DNA from 2 places in the Paenibacillus sp. CECT 9249 genome. Region 1 is predicted to be linked to the other one. Evidence: riboswitches for the same ligand, from Rfam matches in the RefSeq annotation. Region 1 holds a riboswitch; the other holds the start of a gene.
The links. Region 1 has a riboswitch for cyclic di-AMP ahead of LQ229_RS16375 (hypothetical protein). Riboswitches for the same ligand answer to the same signal wherever they lie in the genome.
Positions count from the first base shown of each region.

Region 2: linked by a shared signal. The riboswitch ahead of LQ229_RS21345 (C40 family peptidase) and the one ahead of LQ229_RS16375 (hypothetical protein) in region 1 are both predicted to bind cyclic di-AMP.

Region 1 covers NZ_CAKKLI010000023.1:17,111-25,089, forward strand. The annotation lists gene LQ229_RS16350 (FtsX-like permease family protein) at 1-1,240, shown strand, start outside; gene LQ229_RS16355 (ABC transporter ATP-binding protein) at 1,263-1,970, shown strand; gene LQ229_RS16360 (YbaK/EbsC family protein) at 2,056-2,502, opposite strand; gene LQ229_RS16365 (response regulator) at 2,682-3,380, opposite strand; gene LQ229_RS16370 (ATP-binding protein) at 3,397-4,923, opposite strand; cyclic di-AMP (ydaO/yuaA leader) riboswitch at 5,192-5,371, shown strand; gene LQ229_RS16375 (hypothetical protein) at 5,490-5,831, shown strand; gene LQ229_RS16380 (hypothetical protein) at 5,813-5,920, shown strand; gene kdpF (K(+)-transporting ATPase subunit F) at 5,920-5,997, shown strand; gene kdpA (potassium-transporting ATPase subunit KdpA) at 6,030-7,700, shown strand; gene kdpB (potassium-transporting ATPase subunit KdpB) at 7,726-7,979, shown strand, end outside.
Region 2 covers NZ_CAKKLI010000042.1:1,915-9,893, forward strand. The annotation lists gene LQ229_RS21340 (AraC family transcriptional regulator) at 1-1,388, shown strand, start outside; gene LQ229_RS21345 (C40 family peptidase) at 1,503-2,009, opposite strand; cyclic di-AMP (ydaO/yuaA leader) riboswitch at 2,014-2,151, opposite strand; gene LQ229_RS21350 (hypothetical protein) at 2,393-3,214, opposite strand; gene LQ229_RS21355 (M1 family metallopeptidase) at 3,228-5,213, opposite strand; gene LQ229_RS21360 (YwhD family protein) at 5,387-5,887, shown strand; gene LQ229_RS21365 (hypothetical protein) at 6,092-6,238, shown strand; gene LQ229_RS21370 (S-layer homology domain-containing protein) at 7,180-7,979, opposite strand, start outside.

The DNA of each region.
Region 1 (7,979 bases):
TCGTCTGGCTGTTACGTTAGGTACGCAGTACCCGCATCTGCGGTTTGGTCGTTCGTTCGGCATCGTTTTGTTGTTTACGGTATTATCCTGCTGTTTGATTGTGATGATAAGCTTCGCTTCCAATGTTGAAGATTTTGCCGCTGCAAACAAGAGAGATTCTTTTATGGCTACCGACGCCTATATGTCTTATGTTGATGAACGGGAAAAAGATAAGCTGACCGGCAATATGAATGAAGTGCGAGAAATTGTCCATGGGGTTTCCTACGTGGATACGTACAGAATAAGAGTTTCATCTCCCGACAATACACTTGAACTTACCGAAGTAACCCCTACAAATGATAACAAATGGGCATATTCGCAAGTTGTGTGGGGAAAGTGGCTAGGGGAAGGTTACCAATTACCGCTCACCTCCCGCGCGCCGCAATTTCAGAGCGATGCAGAAGTATTTCAGGCCATGAAGAATCAAGCGTCTGTCGTTCTCGTGGATGATAAATTGGAAGGTACATACCAGGCAGGCGATCAGATTCCGCTTCGCTTACTGAAAGGCGGAGGCAAGGAGGAGAACCTGATTGGAGAGGAAGTGGTCACGATAGCGGGAACATTTGCCATTGGTGACGCTAACCCCTTAAATGGCAGGGTATTTATAGTTTCTAACGAACTTTACAATAAATATAGTGCAAACGGCGCTTATAAGCACCCTGGAGAGCCCAAAGGCTATGCGCTATTGCAGCTTACTGATACAGATGTGACGGCGGCAGATCCTATAAAGACGCTGAAGTATCATTTTACAAAAACAGCTGGTGTTACGGTGAGTACGCCTGGTGAGGAACTGAAAATCATTACGACGATTGTGAAAGCCGAATTCACGCTGTTCTCTTACATTATGTCATTCATGATGCTTATGGCCTTGCTCGGCATGTATGTGATTCAGATTCGCTCGGTACAGGAGCGGGCTCCGCATATGGTTATGTTATGGCAGATGGGGGTAAGTCACAAGTCGTTGAGACAGATTTTTATCGTAGAGGGTTGTCTGATTGGGATCGTTGGGTTGATTAGCGGTATTGTGGTTGGAAGGCTCGGTTCGGAGATGCTGATGCGTCTGGCGTGGATGGGTGTTGAGTTTTCGTTCCCTTATCTGAACGTGGCCGGTCTCGTCATCGGATTGCTGATCTTCATCTGGTTGTTCAACCGATTCAGCACAGCCGGATTAAGACGTTTACAGATCAGTCGGACAGAGTAACATGGGAGGAGGTTTCTAGATCATGATTGTAGCCAAAGCTGTTCATAAGAACTACGGCATGGCAGCGACTCCACAAACGGTCGCATTATCAGGGGTGGATTTACACATCCATAGGGGCGAGATGGTAAGCATTATGGGGCCATCCGGTTGTGGCAAGTCCACGTTGCTTTATACGCTGTCGGGTATTGAGCCGGCCGACAGTGGCGAGATTTGGTTCGACAAGCAAGCGATACACCAAATGAGCGAAAAAGATGTCTCCGCGCTCAGGCTGACGTCGATGGGTTTTGTCTATCAGCAATACAATCTGATTCCTGTGTTGAATGTCATTGATAACGTGGCATTGCCGCTTATCAGTCAGGGCGCTCAGAGGTCAGTTGCCCACAAAGCTGCTAAGGCGGCACTCGAAGATGTCATGCTATCGGATAAGTTGAAGGCCATGCCGCATGAACTGTCCGGAGGACAAGCCCAGCGGGTTGCAATTGCCCGCGTTATTGTCCATAATCCTCGCGTCATCTGGGCTGATGAGCCTACCGGAGCTTTGGATACTGTGACATCGGAAGCGATCGTAACTCTGCTGCGCAAGATCAATGCAGATAAGCAAGTGACCATCGTTATCGTCACGCATGACCCGATAGTTGCATCAGCAACAGATCGTGTCATCCGTATGAAAGACGGAAGACTAACCGATTCTGTTGAGCGCGACAGGGTGGAAGAAACGGGCGGAAGATAAGCCATGAGCGTGTTTAGTAATGCTAATTAATGCTGCCCGTTCCTAGATGATGCTGCATTCAGGAACGGGCAGCATTTTCAGATGATTAAAGAAGAACCGCTTCAACGTGATTTAATTCTTCCAATGCTTGAGGTTGTATTTTTAGTGTGTACGTTCGCTCGCCAGTACCTCCATAAATGAATGGGTAATGGTACAGGTTTTTATCTATAACGAAAGGTAAGTTTAGACCAATTAAAGGAATGCTACCTACTTCAAATCCTGTTGCTTTCTTAACTTCTTTGCCTGATGCTAATTTAACTTCACTACACTCCAATATTTCGGCTAATTCATCAAAATTGACTTTCCCGCGACTCCCAGACACAACGACCGCAAAGAATCCTTTATCGGTATTTATGATTAATGTCGGGGCTGTTTGTCCAATTTCGATTCCAAAATAGTCTGCACCGTCTTGTGCCGAAAGAATTGCCCTTTCATGTTTCATCAACTCGTACGAATATTTACATTTCTTCAAAATTTCCTTTAAGTGTTCCATACCAACACACCTCCACTTGGTATATTTTAACATACCCTTTAGACGGAAGCGAAACATTCCTCAAACACGGCATGCCTGAATTGTTCAGGATAGTAACACATTCATTCGCTTGTTCCATCTCTGATTGTGTCAGTTTGAAAGTTAAGCTTGCCCTATACAACATTCGAAAACGTTCGCGGTCATTCAGCGGCGAGAAAGCGATATCCAACGCCGGGTTCTGTTACAATGTATTTTGGTTCCGCAGGATTGTCTTCAAGCTTCTTCCTCAAGTGCCCGATGTATATGCGCAAATAATGCCGATTGGAATCGTCGTGTTCGTTCCAAACTTGTTTCAACAATTGGCTTTTCGTAATGACTCTTCCAGCATTAAAGGCTAGAATTTTCAACAAATCAAACTCCGTCGGAGATAGCTTGATCGGTTCTCCCTTCAATTCCACACTTCTTTGCGCAACATTGATCATCAGTTCTCCATGGTGCAGGACGGGCTCTTCTTGGGACCCGGCCGAGTGTCGAAGCGCTACGCGAATCCGCGCCACAAGCTCTCCCATCCCGAATGGTTTGGTCACATAATCGTCAGCCCCGTTATCCAGCGCAATGATTTTATCCGCCTCCCGGTCAATTGCAGTAAGGACGATTACAGGCAAATTGGACCATTCCCGAATTCGCCTTAGTACAACCAGGCCGGATTGATCCGGCAATCCCAAGTCGAGTATCATGAGATCCGGAGCGTCAAGAGAAGCTTGCTCTATTCCCTCTTCCCCGGTTGACGCTTCATATACGGTGTATTTATGAGCTTGCAGCGTCACTTTGAGCAATTTCCGTATCTGGGAGTCGTCTTCCACAACAAGAATTCGAATGTTATGTTCATGGTTCATCATTCGTCACGTCCTCCTATTAATTGGTGGCATATTGGTTATCTTGGTCAAGCGGAAGGGATATTGTTATGATCGCTCCTTTTGGCTCGTTAGGCTTTGCGGAGATGGTTCCCCCATGCAATTCCGCGATCCCTTTGCTGATGGCCAGCCCCAAGCCCGTTCCCGTGAGCTGCCCGGTTTGTTCGGAACGGTAAAACTTTTCAAAAATGCGTTCCAATTCATCTTCCTTCAGCCCGATTCCTTGATCGGCAACAGATAGTTGGGCGAATTCGCTGTCTACCTTGACAGACAAGACGATCTCACTATGATCTGGGCTATATTTGATCGCATTGCTGAGCACATTGATTAGCATTTGCTCGAGCAGAGCTTCATCGCCAAGAACGATGGGGATCTCATCGGGCAGGTCAAGGCGAATCGTGCGATGCTCCTGGTAGCCTTTCAACTGCATTAAAGTCGAGCCGATGATTTCCTCCATTTCGCATTCATTTTTCCGTAATGTAAGCATGCCGCCTTCGAGCCGGGCCATACCCAGCAAATTCAAAACCAACCGATTCATACGAAGCGCGCCATCCCGAATGGTGACAAGAAGTTCCATTCGTTGCTCGGCGGTAAACAGTTTCTCGCCATCGATCAGCCCCGTTGCCGAACCGATAATGGCTGCGAGCGGAGTACGGAGCTCATGCGAGACGGAATTCAGAATGGCGATGCGAAGCCGCTCGGATTCGGCGGTCAGATGAGCCAGTTTTGCCTCTTCCTCGAACTTGACGCGTGCGACCGCACTGGCCGCCAGTCCGCCAACCGCTTCAAACAACAAGGCTTGTTCCGGTAAGGTTTCGCTTCTCTCGCGCTGGGAAATAAGAACCATAACTCCGAATCGGTGTTCCTCGATCTGAAGAGGGATAAAGTGCCCGATGAGTCCGCCCGTATGGGAGATTCCTTTTTCCAATGGCTTACCTTGTTTGTAAACGCGTTTAGCAAGAGCAAGCTCGGCTTGTTCCTGCACATGATGGGCAAATGGGCTGGAACGACGGGCGAGCGTAAGCTCATTGTTGTTTTCAACCAGATAGATCGTGACGTCCATTTTCAGGGTTTCAGATAGCTGCCGGGTAAAACGGTCCAGCAATGATGGCATATCGACGGCAGAACCGATCTGTTTACTGAGCGCATAGAGCGTAGCGGTTTGCTTTTCTTTTTGCTTGGAATAAAGCACTTGTTGTTTAAGCCGCGCTGCCAAACTGGCTGTTATAACCGCGACCGCCAAATAAACGGCAAAGGATATCAAATACCTTAAATCTGCGACCGTGAAACTGATTACCGGCGGCACAAAAAAGAAATCAAAGGACAACAAGCCGAGCAAGGCTGCAAAGAATGCCGGCCGCAGTCCCCAAACTGCGGCATTCAAAAGAACGGGGAGTAAGAAGATCAGTGCAATATTGGTCGTTTCAAACGCGATACCAAATGGCTTTAACAGGATCGTCATCCCGGCGATAAGCAGTACGGAAATGATGTAAGGATGCCAGTCGAATTTTGAAAGGGACTTTGTCATGGTCTGTGCCTCCCATATCAATGATGAATCACTTTTACCATAAGCGTACTGTAAATAAAGCGTAAAAGAAACGTTATCCGGGGGTAAAAGTTCCGTAAAAATCTTGAAAATGAAAGAAAACAAGAGTAAAAGGGAGGAAAAGGAAGATCCCGAGCGATGAAGCATTCAATTGCAATTAGACAATAAAATTTACACCAATACCCGCCGTGCATGGCTTTACAATTTTTTGCATTCGGCGTAACATACGATTCATGAATTCAATGATTCACCGTTTTATTCGCTGAATTGCCTTTCAGGCAAACGGGGGAACCAATTGCGGAAGCTTGTGTGAGAGCGAGCATTCGCGCGGGGTGAATCCTGCCACCGAGATTCGACTCGTTGGCAGGTAGGGCGACTCTCACCGCCCGAATCCGTCAGCTAACCTCGTAAGCGACATAGGAGAGGCAACATTTATCAAAACCAGACACGGTTTATTCGCTGTGTCTTGGAAGTTGATGAAAAGCGACCTCTTTTCGTCAGCTTCTTTTTTGTTGCCTCCCCGTTTATGGACAGGAGGGACACGCGTGATGATTCAAGACGATTATTTTCTCGTTTCAGCGCCGACGGAAGGCGGCCAAGCATTTTTGCGGACGTTGGCGATGAAAGAAATGCCATATGCTGCATTGACGAACAATAAAACCGAAAAGCAAGTTCTGGAGGAAATCGGAGTCAAGCATATTCTAATGGTGAATGCAAAAGAAAGTCGCGCACCGATGATACCCGAGATGCCAATCAGGAAGGTTTACCTGTTTGAACAAAGCTTGAATTGGTGTTGCAGGTACATTCAAATATGCCGTCTCTGGACGACAAAACGAGAAATCGTAAAGTCTGAAAAAGGAGGCATGAATGTATGCTGGATATCGGAATGATTGCCTTGGCGGCTGCACTGGCCGCATCCATGATTGGCCTTGCCGGTTGGGCAGGCAAGGTTGTCGAGGAAGGACGTGGGGAAGCATGATGTGGGCGCTGGGGATCGTCGCAATCTTCATGTTTGTCTATCTGGTTTACGCTTTGGTTAAACCGGAGAAATTCTAAATCCGCTTGTTTTTAGGAAGGAGTATCGTGATATGGCCGGAATCATTGCCATTGTTGTTACATTATTGCCGGTGCTGCTGCTGGCTCGGCCCACCGGACTATATATGGCCAAAGCTTTTGATTATAACCAGTCAGGACTCGATCGATTTTACGGTCCATTGGAAAAATTGATTTATGCCATCGGAGGCATTCGCCAAGAGAATCAAACCTGGCGGAAATACGCCGCGACATTAGTGGTCAGCAATACCGTCATGATCTTGCTCGTTTATCTCGTGTTCCGAACACAGGCGTATTTGCCGTTGAATCCGGCCGGCATTGCCAATATGGACCCAAGTCTTGCGTTCAATACGGCGATCAGTTTTATGACCAACACGAATTTGCAGCACTACAGCGGTGAGAGCGGATTATCGTATTTGTCGCAAATGATTGCCATCGTTTTTATGATGTTTACGGCTCCGGCCACTGCGCTTGCCGCGGTGTTCGCTTTTATGCGCGGGCTGGCGGGCAAGCCGCTAGGCAACTTTTTCGTCGATATGACTCGCGCCATTACGCGGGTTTTGCTGCCGATTGCCTTTGTCACGGCATTCATTCTAATTGCGCAGGGGGTTCCGCAAACGCTGGAACCCGCGGCGGTCGCTCAAACGCTTCAGGGCGGAGAACAAACGATTGCCAGGGGCCCGATGGGTTCGTTCTTGTCGATTAAAGAGCTTGGGAATAACGGCGGGGGATTTATGGGCGTCAACTCGGCCCACCCGTTTGAAAATCCCAATGCGATCAGCAATCTGATCCAAATCTTGCTGATGATGCTGCTTACGACATCCCTGCCGTTTGCATACGGGAAGATGGTTGGGAATGCCAAGCAAGGACGAGTGCTGTTTGTTTCCATGGCCACGCTTTTTATTGTTTTGCTAGGCGTTTCGCTGACAGCCGAGAATGCCGGCAACCCTGCTTTGAACGCGCTCGGTATTCAGCATAATCAAGGGAGCATGGAAGGCAAGGAAGTCCGATTCGGTCTGGCGCAGTCATCGTTATACTCCGTCGTCACCACAGCCTCGGAAACGGGGGCGGTGAACACGATGCATGATACGTTAACGCCAATTGGCGGTATGATCGCCATCGCCAACATGATGCTGAATACCGCATTCGGCGGTGTCGGGGCCGGCTTTATGAACGTACTGATGTACGCCATGATCGGTGTGTTTCTATCGGGCTTGATGGTAGGTCGTACACCGGAATTTCTGGGTAAAAAACTGGAAGGCAAGGAAATGAAGCTGATTGCCGTCACGATGTTGGTTTCGCCTTTTCTAATTCTGGTTCCAACAGCTGTCGCGCTGTTCAGCTATCCCGATACCATCTCCAATCCGGGCTTTCACGGCTTAACGCAAGCGATGTATGAATATACCTCGTCTGCGGCCAACAACGGTTCCGGGTATGAAGGGTTGGGCGATAATACGTTGTTCTGGAACATTACGACAGGAATCGTGATGTACGTGGGCCGTTTCTTCTCCATTGTCGCCTTGCTTGCAGTAGCCGCTTCGCTTGCCGCCAAGAAGCCGGCGCCGGAAACAACAGGCACCTTCCGGACAGACACAGGTTTGTTCGCCGTAGTATTTTTGGCCGCTGTGCTGATCGTTGGTGCGTTGACGTTCTTTCCAAGTCTCGTACTCGGTCCGATTGCGGAACAGTTAACATTGAAGCCATAAGTTTGATTTAATGGAGGTTCTTAAGATGCAAACCAAAAAATCCATGCTTAGTGGGCCGATTATTCGGAATGCTGTCAAGGAAGCGTTCATGAAGCTGGACCCTAGAGTCATGTTTCGTAATCCGATCCTGTTTGTGGTGGAGATTGGTTTTATCATCACGTTGTTTCTATGCTTTGTTCCCGGAGCGTTCCAAGGTTCGACACCGGGTTGGTTCAATATGGTGGTCGCCGCCATTTTGCTGGTGACGTTGTTGTTTGCGAACTTTGCGGAGGCATTGGC
Region 2 (7,979 bases), on a different contig from region 1:
TGGAAGGATTGACGTTTTTGCTGTCGCTCATCCTGTCCATACTGTTCAGCATCAATTTGTATTCGCCGATTCAGAAGCTTGTCCGTACGTTAAGGGGATCGCAAACGCAGGAAGCCGCTTCGCACGACGGCAATGAGTTTCATTATTTGGACCGCGAAATCAACCGCATGATGAGCAATGTCCATTCGTTGAACGAGGCGCTGTCGTATACGCTTCCGCTGGCGAACGAACGCTTTTTCGTGAAAATGCTGAAAAATAATTATCCGTACGACGACGAGAGCATCGGGGCTTTTTTGAAAAACAGCAATTTTACGTTTGAGAACGATCATTTTATGATTGCCCTGATTCAAATTCATTTCCGCAAGCCGTTTTACGATACGTTTACGGAGCGTTTCCAGAACGAAGCGTCGCAAAAAATAGTAACAGTGATGAAAACGTTCATGCCGCCGCAGTGTCCCGGCTATTTCCTGGAGATTGATTCGCATTTGTTCTGCCTGCTGATTAATTTGCCCGCCCAATCGGACCGAACGGCGTATGAGGAGTATTGCGAAGAAATGGTGGGACTGTTCAAAAACGACGAGCACCTCTTGCGCATCTGTGCCGGCATTGGGGGGATTCGCCAAGGGTATAAGGGGATGCAGGAGTCTTACATCGAAGCGATGAAAGCGTTATGGCGCGTATCGCCGTTCGACGGCAAGCGGGTGTACGCGTATACGGGGAGCGATCAAGTACCCGCTCGCTATTTGCTGAGCAAGCATGACGAGAATAAACTGTTTAATTTGCTCATGTCGGGGAAACAAGAGGATGTATACGAGCTGTTGAAGCGGGTGATCGATGCGAATATCGGGCAAGGCATCCCCGATTCGATGATTAGGGAATTGTATATGCATTTCTATATTGTCGGGCTGCAGGTGCTGAAGCAGAAAGACCGGTCGCTGGACGATTCCGTCAGCAAGGAATATGTAAGCTTCATTATGTCGGGAGAATCGTTATCGGTAGACGAAATTACGCAATATATCTTTTCTTTCTTTGAAAATATTATGTTCGTATGCAGCAACGCGCAGCAGAAATTCGATGTTACCGCGTTTAAAAAATTTATAGACGAGCATTATAGCGAGGATATTCATCTGGAATATTTGGCGCAAAAGTACAACACTTCCGCCAAATATATGTCGCGCCTGTTGAAGAACGAGCTTGGCATCGGATTCCAGGAATATCTTCAACAGCTTCGCATCGGCAAAGCGAAGGAACTGCTGCGGCATTCGGACAAGCCGATCGCGCAAATATGGGAGGAAGTGGGGTTCAACAACCGAAATACGTTTATCCGGGCCTTCAAAAATCAAGAAGGGATTACGCCCAGCGATTACCGGAAAAATATACGCGCATAATGTTGGGCATAGATCAAGCCCGTCCATTCGATGCAAGAACGGACGGGCTTATTTCATGCATATAATAAAGCCCGCCGGGCTTGTCCGAAGGACTTCCGCAGCGGGCCTCATTTATTATTCTACTTCCACATCGTCATGATCCGAAGATTCATCCGGCTCAATGGCAATATCTTCATAAAGCTCCGTATTTAATACTCGTTTCGCTCCGACATAGCGTTTCTCATAATAGGAATCGCTCATACTGGAGAGGGTAATTCCTTTCTTGGTAGAGGCATGGGCGAATTTGCCTTCCCCGACGTAAATGCCGACATGGGAAATGCCTTTCCCGCTCGTATTGAAGAATACGAGATCTCCGGCTTGCAATTCGTCTTTCGCAACTTTCTGGCCGATAGAATGTTGGGATTTGGACGTACGCGGCAATTCGATGTCGAATTGTTTGAAAATATACGTCGTAAATCCGGAGCAATCGAAACCGCTTGTCGTCGTGCCGCCGCTTTTGTACTTTGTGCCGATGACGTCACCGATTGCCTGGTCGAGCTTGGAGTCCGCGAAAACGCTACCAACTTGCACGGTAAACAGAAGAGCGAGACCCGCTACTGCGCTGATGATTTTCTTCTTCAAAACAAAATACTCCTTCCAATGCCGACGAGGTTAGCTCAAGGGTTCGGTAGAAGGTTCCCTATGATCACTCTGCAACGAGATCAATTCACCCGAAATGGTTCCCCCGTTTCCCGGTGCGATAGGAATTGGGCAATATTATGTAAGCACCAAAAATATAATAGTTACAAAATTGATTACAAAGTTATTACAAAATCTTCACGAATTTCATTGTAACAGATGAAATCGACTTTTTCAAACCTTTTTTTCGCGCAGATTTGATAACGATTTGTCCAATGTGGTAAAAAAACCGTTACAGCTTGCGAATCGATATTTCCGGACATGAAAAAAACCTCTGCTTTCGCGGTACGAAAGCGAGAGGTTTGCGAATAAGTATGGGAGGGATGTTACCATTCTCGTGTTTTGCCATGCCAAATGTGATATTGCGAGGCCGTTTGCCATATTTTAAAAATAGGGCGGAACAGATGATACGATTGTTGCAAGATGAGCGCAACGAGACCCGTCCAAATCATGGCCGCTGCCGTAAACAGGCTTCCCACGACGAGAGCGACGCCAAGCAGAGTGAGCGCGACGCCCATGACCGGGATGATAGAGCGGATCGACAGCCATAACGAGAGCAGAATTCCTCTGCCGCCGATTTTGCCGAATTGCATGAAGAGAGACATTTGATGAATGAGGAGCGCGAAGGCGCCCCAAGCGAGCAAGTACGGAACTCCTTTATAGATCATCGATTGATAGGCAACTTCCTCCGCCAGCAGGCGAAGGATCCGGGGGACGATCCATACGGCCGGGACCAGCGCGACGATCGTTTCCAACCAGTAGAAGATCAGGATCGGCTTCCATGCTTTTCGGATCCCTCTGAAGAAGAGCGGTCCCGCCTCGTCCGACCGGTGGTGAATAGAGTAGAGAAGGCCCGCGTTAATGAAAGGCGACATCAACATGCGGATCGCGAACATGCCGGCAAGCATCCAAATATAATAGTCGGCGAGATCGGTTTTGATCAGTTGAAATTGTCCTTCCATCATGAACAGATGCACGCTCAGCTCCGTCGGAGCCGGATTAGGGTATCTCGCCAGCAGCGGGCTGACGATCGATTCTATGAAACGGTACAGGAAAAATCCCCATAACAATTGGTACAAAAATAAAATGATGACGATATAGAAATGGTCTTTAACCGTTTTCCATCCCTCTTTGATATATTGCTTCATCGGCCAACCCACCTCACCACGCGAGCGCGTTCAACAGGCTCTCGATTATTTTCACAACGCTCAAATTCCACCGCGTTCGAACCGGTTCTTCGACATGCGCCTTCATATAATTGTTAATATGTTTATTCTCGAGCACGATCGTATGCTGCGGATCGATCATCACCCATTCCAGCGGCGAAGTATGGGTAAGCTTATATTGTACCGTTGTCGTTTGCCCGTCCCAATTTTTGCGAACCGTTTTCCCGTCTTGAAATTGGAAGACGATCGGCACCGGATGGTAATCGCCGCCGCGTTTGCGAATGACGACGAACGATTCGGATTGGCGGACGCCGTCTACCTCGATCGTTCTCGAGTCGATCCGTTCGACGGCGAAGTCGGCCATTAGACCGCCGTATACGTATTGGTTGAAATAGTCCGTCCATTTTTTCTTCGTCACTTGTTCTACGACCCTCTGGAAATCGGCCGTTGTCGGATGCTTGAATCTCCATTTGTTAAAGTAGGTGCGCATAATTTTATTCATTGTCTTCGTCCCGACCTGGCGTTCGATGCCGATCAAGACAAGCTTCGCTCTGGTATAGACGTTTTCCGCATAATGGCTATGGTTGTTGAATTGCCAAGCCAGCTGCGGCAGAGGCGCCGGATCGGTCATATAGCTTGCCTGGATCGGCAAGTTGGGCACGATGCCGTACTCCGCTTCCATGACGCGGTCTTCCGCATACGATGTAAAGCCTTCGTCGAGCCACGCCTCCTCGAATTCATTGCTGGCAATCATGCCGTAGAAATATTGATGCCCGATCTCATGCACGACCGTCCGCTCGAGCAAATCGTATCCGGGATTGCCGCTCTCGGCTCCGAACGCGGTAACCAGCGTCGGGTATTCCATCCCCCCCGCGCCGTTCCCGTCCTTGGGCGGGACGACGATCGAGAGCGTGGAGTACGGATATTGGCCAAACCATTCGCTGTACCTCGTCAACGACGCTTTGGCGGCGTGAAAATACCGCTCTTTCAAATCTTTATGCAGCGGATCCAAATACAATTTAATGCGTACGCCAGGCACGTTCGGCGCGGAGAATGGTTCCTCGGCATATATGAAATCGGGAGAAGCGGCCCAAGCGAAGTCATGCACATCGTCGGCGTAATATTGATACGTCTTCGTGCCGTTTCGAACGACCGCTTCGCCTGTCGGGAAGCCGGTTGCCGCAACGATATAGGATGACGGGACCTGAATGTTGACGCTATAGATGCCGAAATTGGAGTAAAACTCGGAATTTCCGTGATATTGATGCAAATTCCACCCTTCGGCCGTTCGTCCTCTCATGCCGGCCGTTTCGTAAGCGGATAGTTTCGGAAACCATTGGCCCGCCATGACAAAATCGCCTGCGGCTCCCATTCGGGCGAATACTTGGGGCAATTTCACCGTGAACTTCATTTTCAACGTTACCGTCTCGTCCGGCTTGATCGGCTGGGGAAGGCGAATTTTCATCAAAGTGCGGTCATGCGCGTTGTTATCGTCGGGCTGAACGAACGAAGCCCTCTGCATGAGGGAGGCGCCTTCGGTCGTAAGCACATCGGTTACTTCCATGGAGCCGTATCCGCCTTCCTTCATCGTATCGTTCCTGAGCCTGCCTCCGGATTCCCGCATAAACGTCGTGTTCATCGATTCGAACGCGTTCGGATAGAGGTGGAAATACAGCTCCTCCACTTCGTTTTTGCCGGGATTCGTCCAAGATACCGTTTGCTCCCCGAACAATGATTTGGTCGGACCGGAATCGTCCAATCGCACATTGATATGGTACTCGACCAAACGATCGCTGAGCACTTCCGATTTCGGCGATTGAATCGTTTGCGGTTCAACGTAACCATGGTTCTGGCGTCCCTCCGGCCCGAACGAAGTGATCGAAGGATCGGATTTGCTGTAGATCATCCACAGGACGAATACGGCGGCTATCGTGATGGAGAGAGAGATGAGCACAATTCGTTTGGTATGGCGTGAAGTCATACACTTTTACCTCCCGTTGACAAGCTTCTACAGCATGTATATGTTTGCATTTTCGAGATTATTAGCTAAAATGAAATTAAATCTAAGGCCATGCTCCGGCACCGGATCGATGCGCTGCGGCGGGGATTTCCGGGCCGCATGGTTTGACTGGAATTTCAGGAGGACTTTGAATGATGAATAATGGGGAACAGAAAGAGAAGAAGATGTTCGCTTTAAATATTGTCGGTACGAAAAAACATAAAGGCTTCGGCGCCGGTTCGATCGATTTGAATAACGTCTCGCCGGTCATTATCGATCGGGGAGAGGCATACGTCGATGTCGGCGCGTTGCATGCCAAGAGCAAGGTAGAGAAGGGCATCAAATTCCTGACGGACCGGAGCGAAGTGCCGAACGGCCGGAAGTGCTGGGTCGTGTGGGTGGCCGTCGACCATACGGAAGAGGGAGCGTATTACGCCGGGGCTACGGCCTGCGAAATGCTGGTTGACGAGGAGGCGCGCCGCGGGTGGAAAATTCTCGCCGATCATGTCAACAAGCTGGACTACGCGTTGAAACGCCGCTTCATCTTCGAAGGCTTGGACGACAGCGAGAAAGCGGCGCTGCGCCAATTGCTCATGACGCAGAAGCCGGAGTGGTGGGAACGTTCGCCCGAAGAGCTGAAGGAAGCTTTGGCGTAGGCGCGATCGCTGCGAGGGACCTTACATGGCGTAAGGTCCTTTTTTATGGCCGGCGCCGGGCCGGGCGGCCGCGAGTGGGCTGGGGCTTGCGGATCCGTGCGCGGCGGCTAGCGGCGGCGGGATGTGAATGGAGCGTTATGCCGCGACGACGGCGGCGTACGAATCGTGATGGTCATGCGACCGCCCTGGTATGGATGAAGCGCAATGACTACGGTGACACGGTTGCGTATGGACCGCAATGACCATGCAATGGACCACGCGATGACGGCTGCCAATCAGCGCAATTGGGTTGCACGCTCGGCCGTCCGCCGCTGGATTTTGTCCAATGTTATCGCCATTTCGATGCCGTAATGCCACTCTTCATTGGAATTCATCCAATCAAATCTTCAAAAACGGGGCTAAAACACGGAAAGGCGGTCAAACCATTGGATGATTTCCAATCCGAGCCCCTCTTGAACGAAAAATTTGCAGTTTTCATTGGACATTTTCCAACGGGCAACGGGCCTTATGAACAATAAATCGAATAATTTGCGCAAATAACTTTTCTGTATGGGGCGGGGCATTCCACCTTAATTTCTTGTGAGGAGGGAGGGGAGACTGAAGCAGCATGAATTAGTGGAATAAACTACCTTTATTCTATAACATCCAACGGGAATGTTTGATTTAGTGGGAATTTTCGGAGCTAATTAGCAGGTTATATAGTAAAAAGGCTGGCATGGGCGGAATTAGAGGTAGATTTTGGAGCTAATGTGGAAAAAGTGAGAAGAACGGCCGAATTACCTCCGGTTTTTGGCGCTAGTTACGTCAAAACTATGAGCGGCGGCGTCCGCTATATCCCAACCCAGCAAGTACTACTCCATGCTCCATCCAAATCAACCACGCGAGGATCGCTTACACTCAACGCAACCAAACGAGGACCTCCAAACTCATCCCAACCAAGCTCGGGACCGGCTCCGCTCAACCTAGCCTGACAAAAGTGACCACTAGCCTAGCTTAGCAAGACCGACCTTACCTATTCTTACCTAACAAGGGGCCGCCCTCTCTTAGCCTGACCTAACGGAACAAGCTTACCTCCCATCCCCTGTCGCCTAGCGTAACCAAACAGAACAAACTTATCTCCTCATTCCCTGTTACTTGGCCCACCTAACGGAACAACCTTACCTTTCATTCCCTGCCATTTAGCGCCACCTAACGCAACATACCTTACCTCCTCATTCCCTGCCGCCCCGGCTTACCCGCAAATTAGAAAACCGCAGGAGCGAGCGCTCCTGCGGTTCATCATCTTCGAGACGCTAGCGCGTTAGCAGATTGTATACAATCTGCGTTCCTTCCGCGCGCGTCATTTGCGCAAGCGGCGCAAACCGGTCGCCGCCGCGTCCTTGGACGAGGCCGGTTCGAGCGGCCGCGTCGATGTAAGGGAGCGCCCACGCGCCGGCGACATCCCGGTCCGCGAAGGCGGAAGCCTCGCCGCCGTACCGTGGCGGCACCGAGCCGTTGCGGCGCTCGTACGCGCGCACGATGATCGCGGCCATCTCCTGCCGCGAAATAAGCGCGCCCGGCGCAAATTCGGCATCGCTGCGGCCTTCGACGATGCCCGCCTCATGCGCCGCAGCGACGAGCTTCGCGTACCACGCGTCCGCGGGCACGTCTTCGAAGCCGGCCGGCCCGGCCGCGCTCAATTCAAGGGCGCGGGCGATCAGCGCCGTGAACTCGGCGCGCGTCATCGCGCGGTTCGGCTCGAACATGCCGGCTTCCGCGCCTTCCACGAACCGCTTCGCGGCCATCTCCTTGAGCATGCGGTACGCCCAATGGGAAGACGGAACGTCCGGGAATTCCAAATGATATTCCAATACGCTCAAAGTGCCCAAATGCGCTACCGGGGCGATCAGGAAGCCGTCTCTTTGCTCCGCGCCCAAGTATTCCAACTCGCCGCTGGCGGTAATGTAATACAGTCCGGCCAACGGTTTGTCGGCGTTCTTATCGATTGCCAGCGCAAGCGTGATCGGATAAGGGAATTGGTCCAATTCCTTCTCCACGCCGTCTTTCGTCATAATCATCAGCTTCAACTCGTACAAGCTGCCTGCCATCGCAA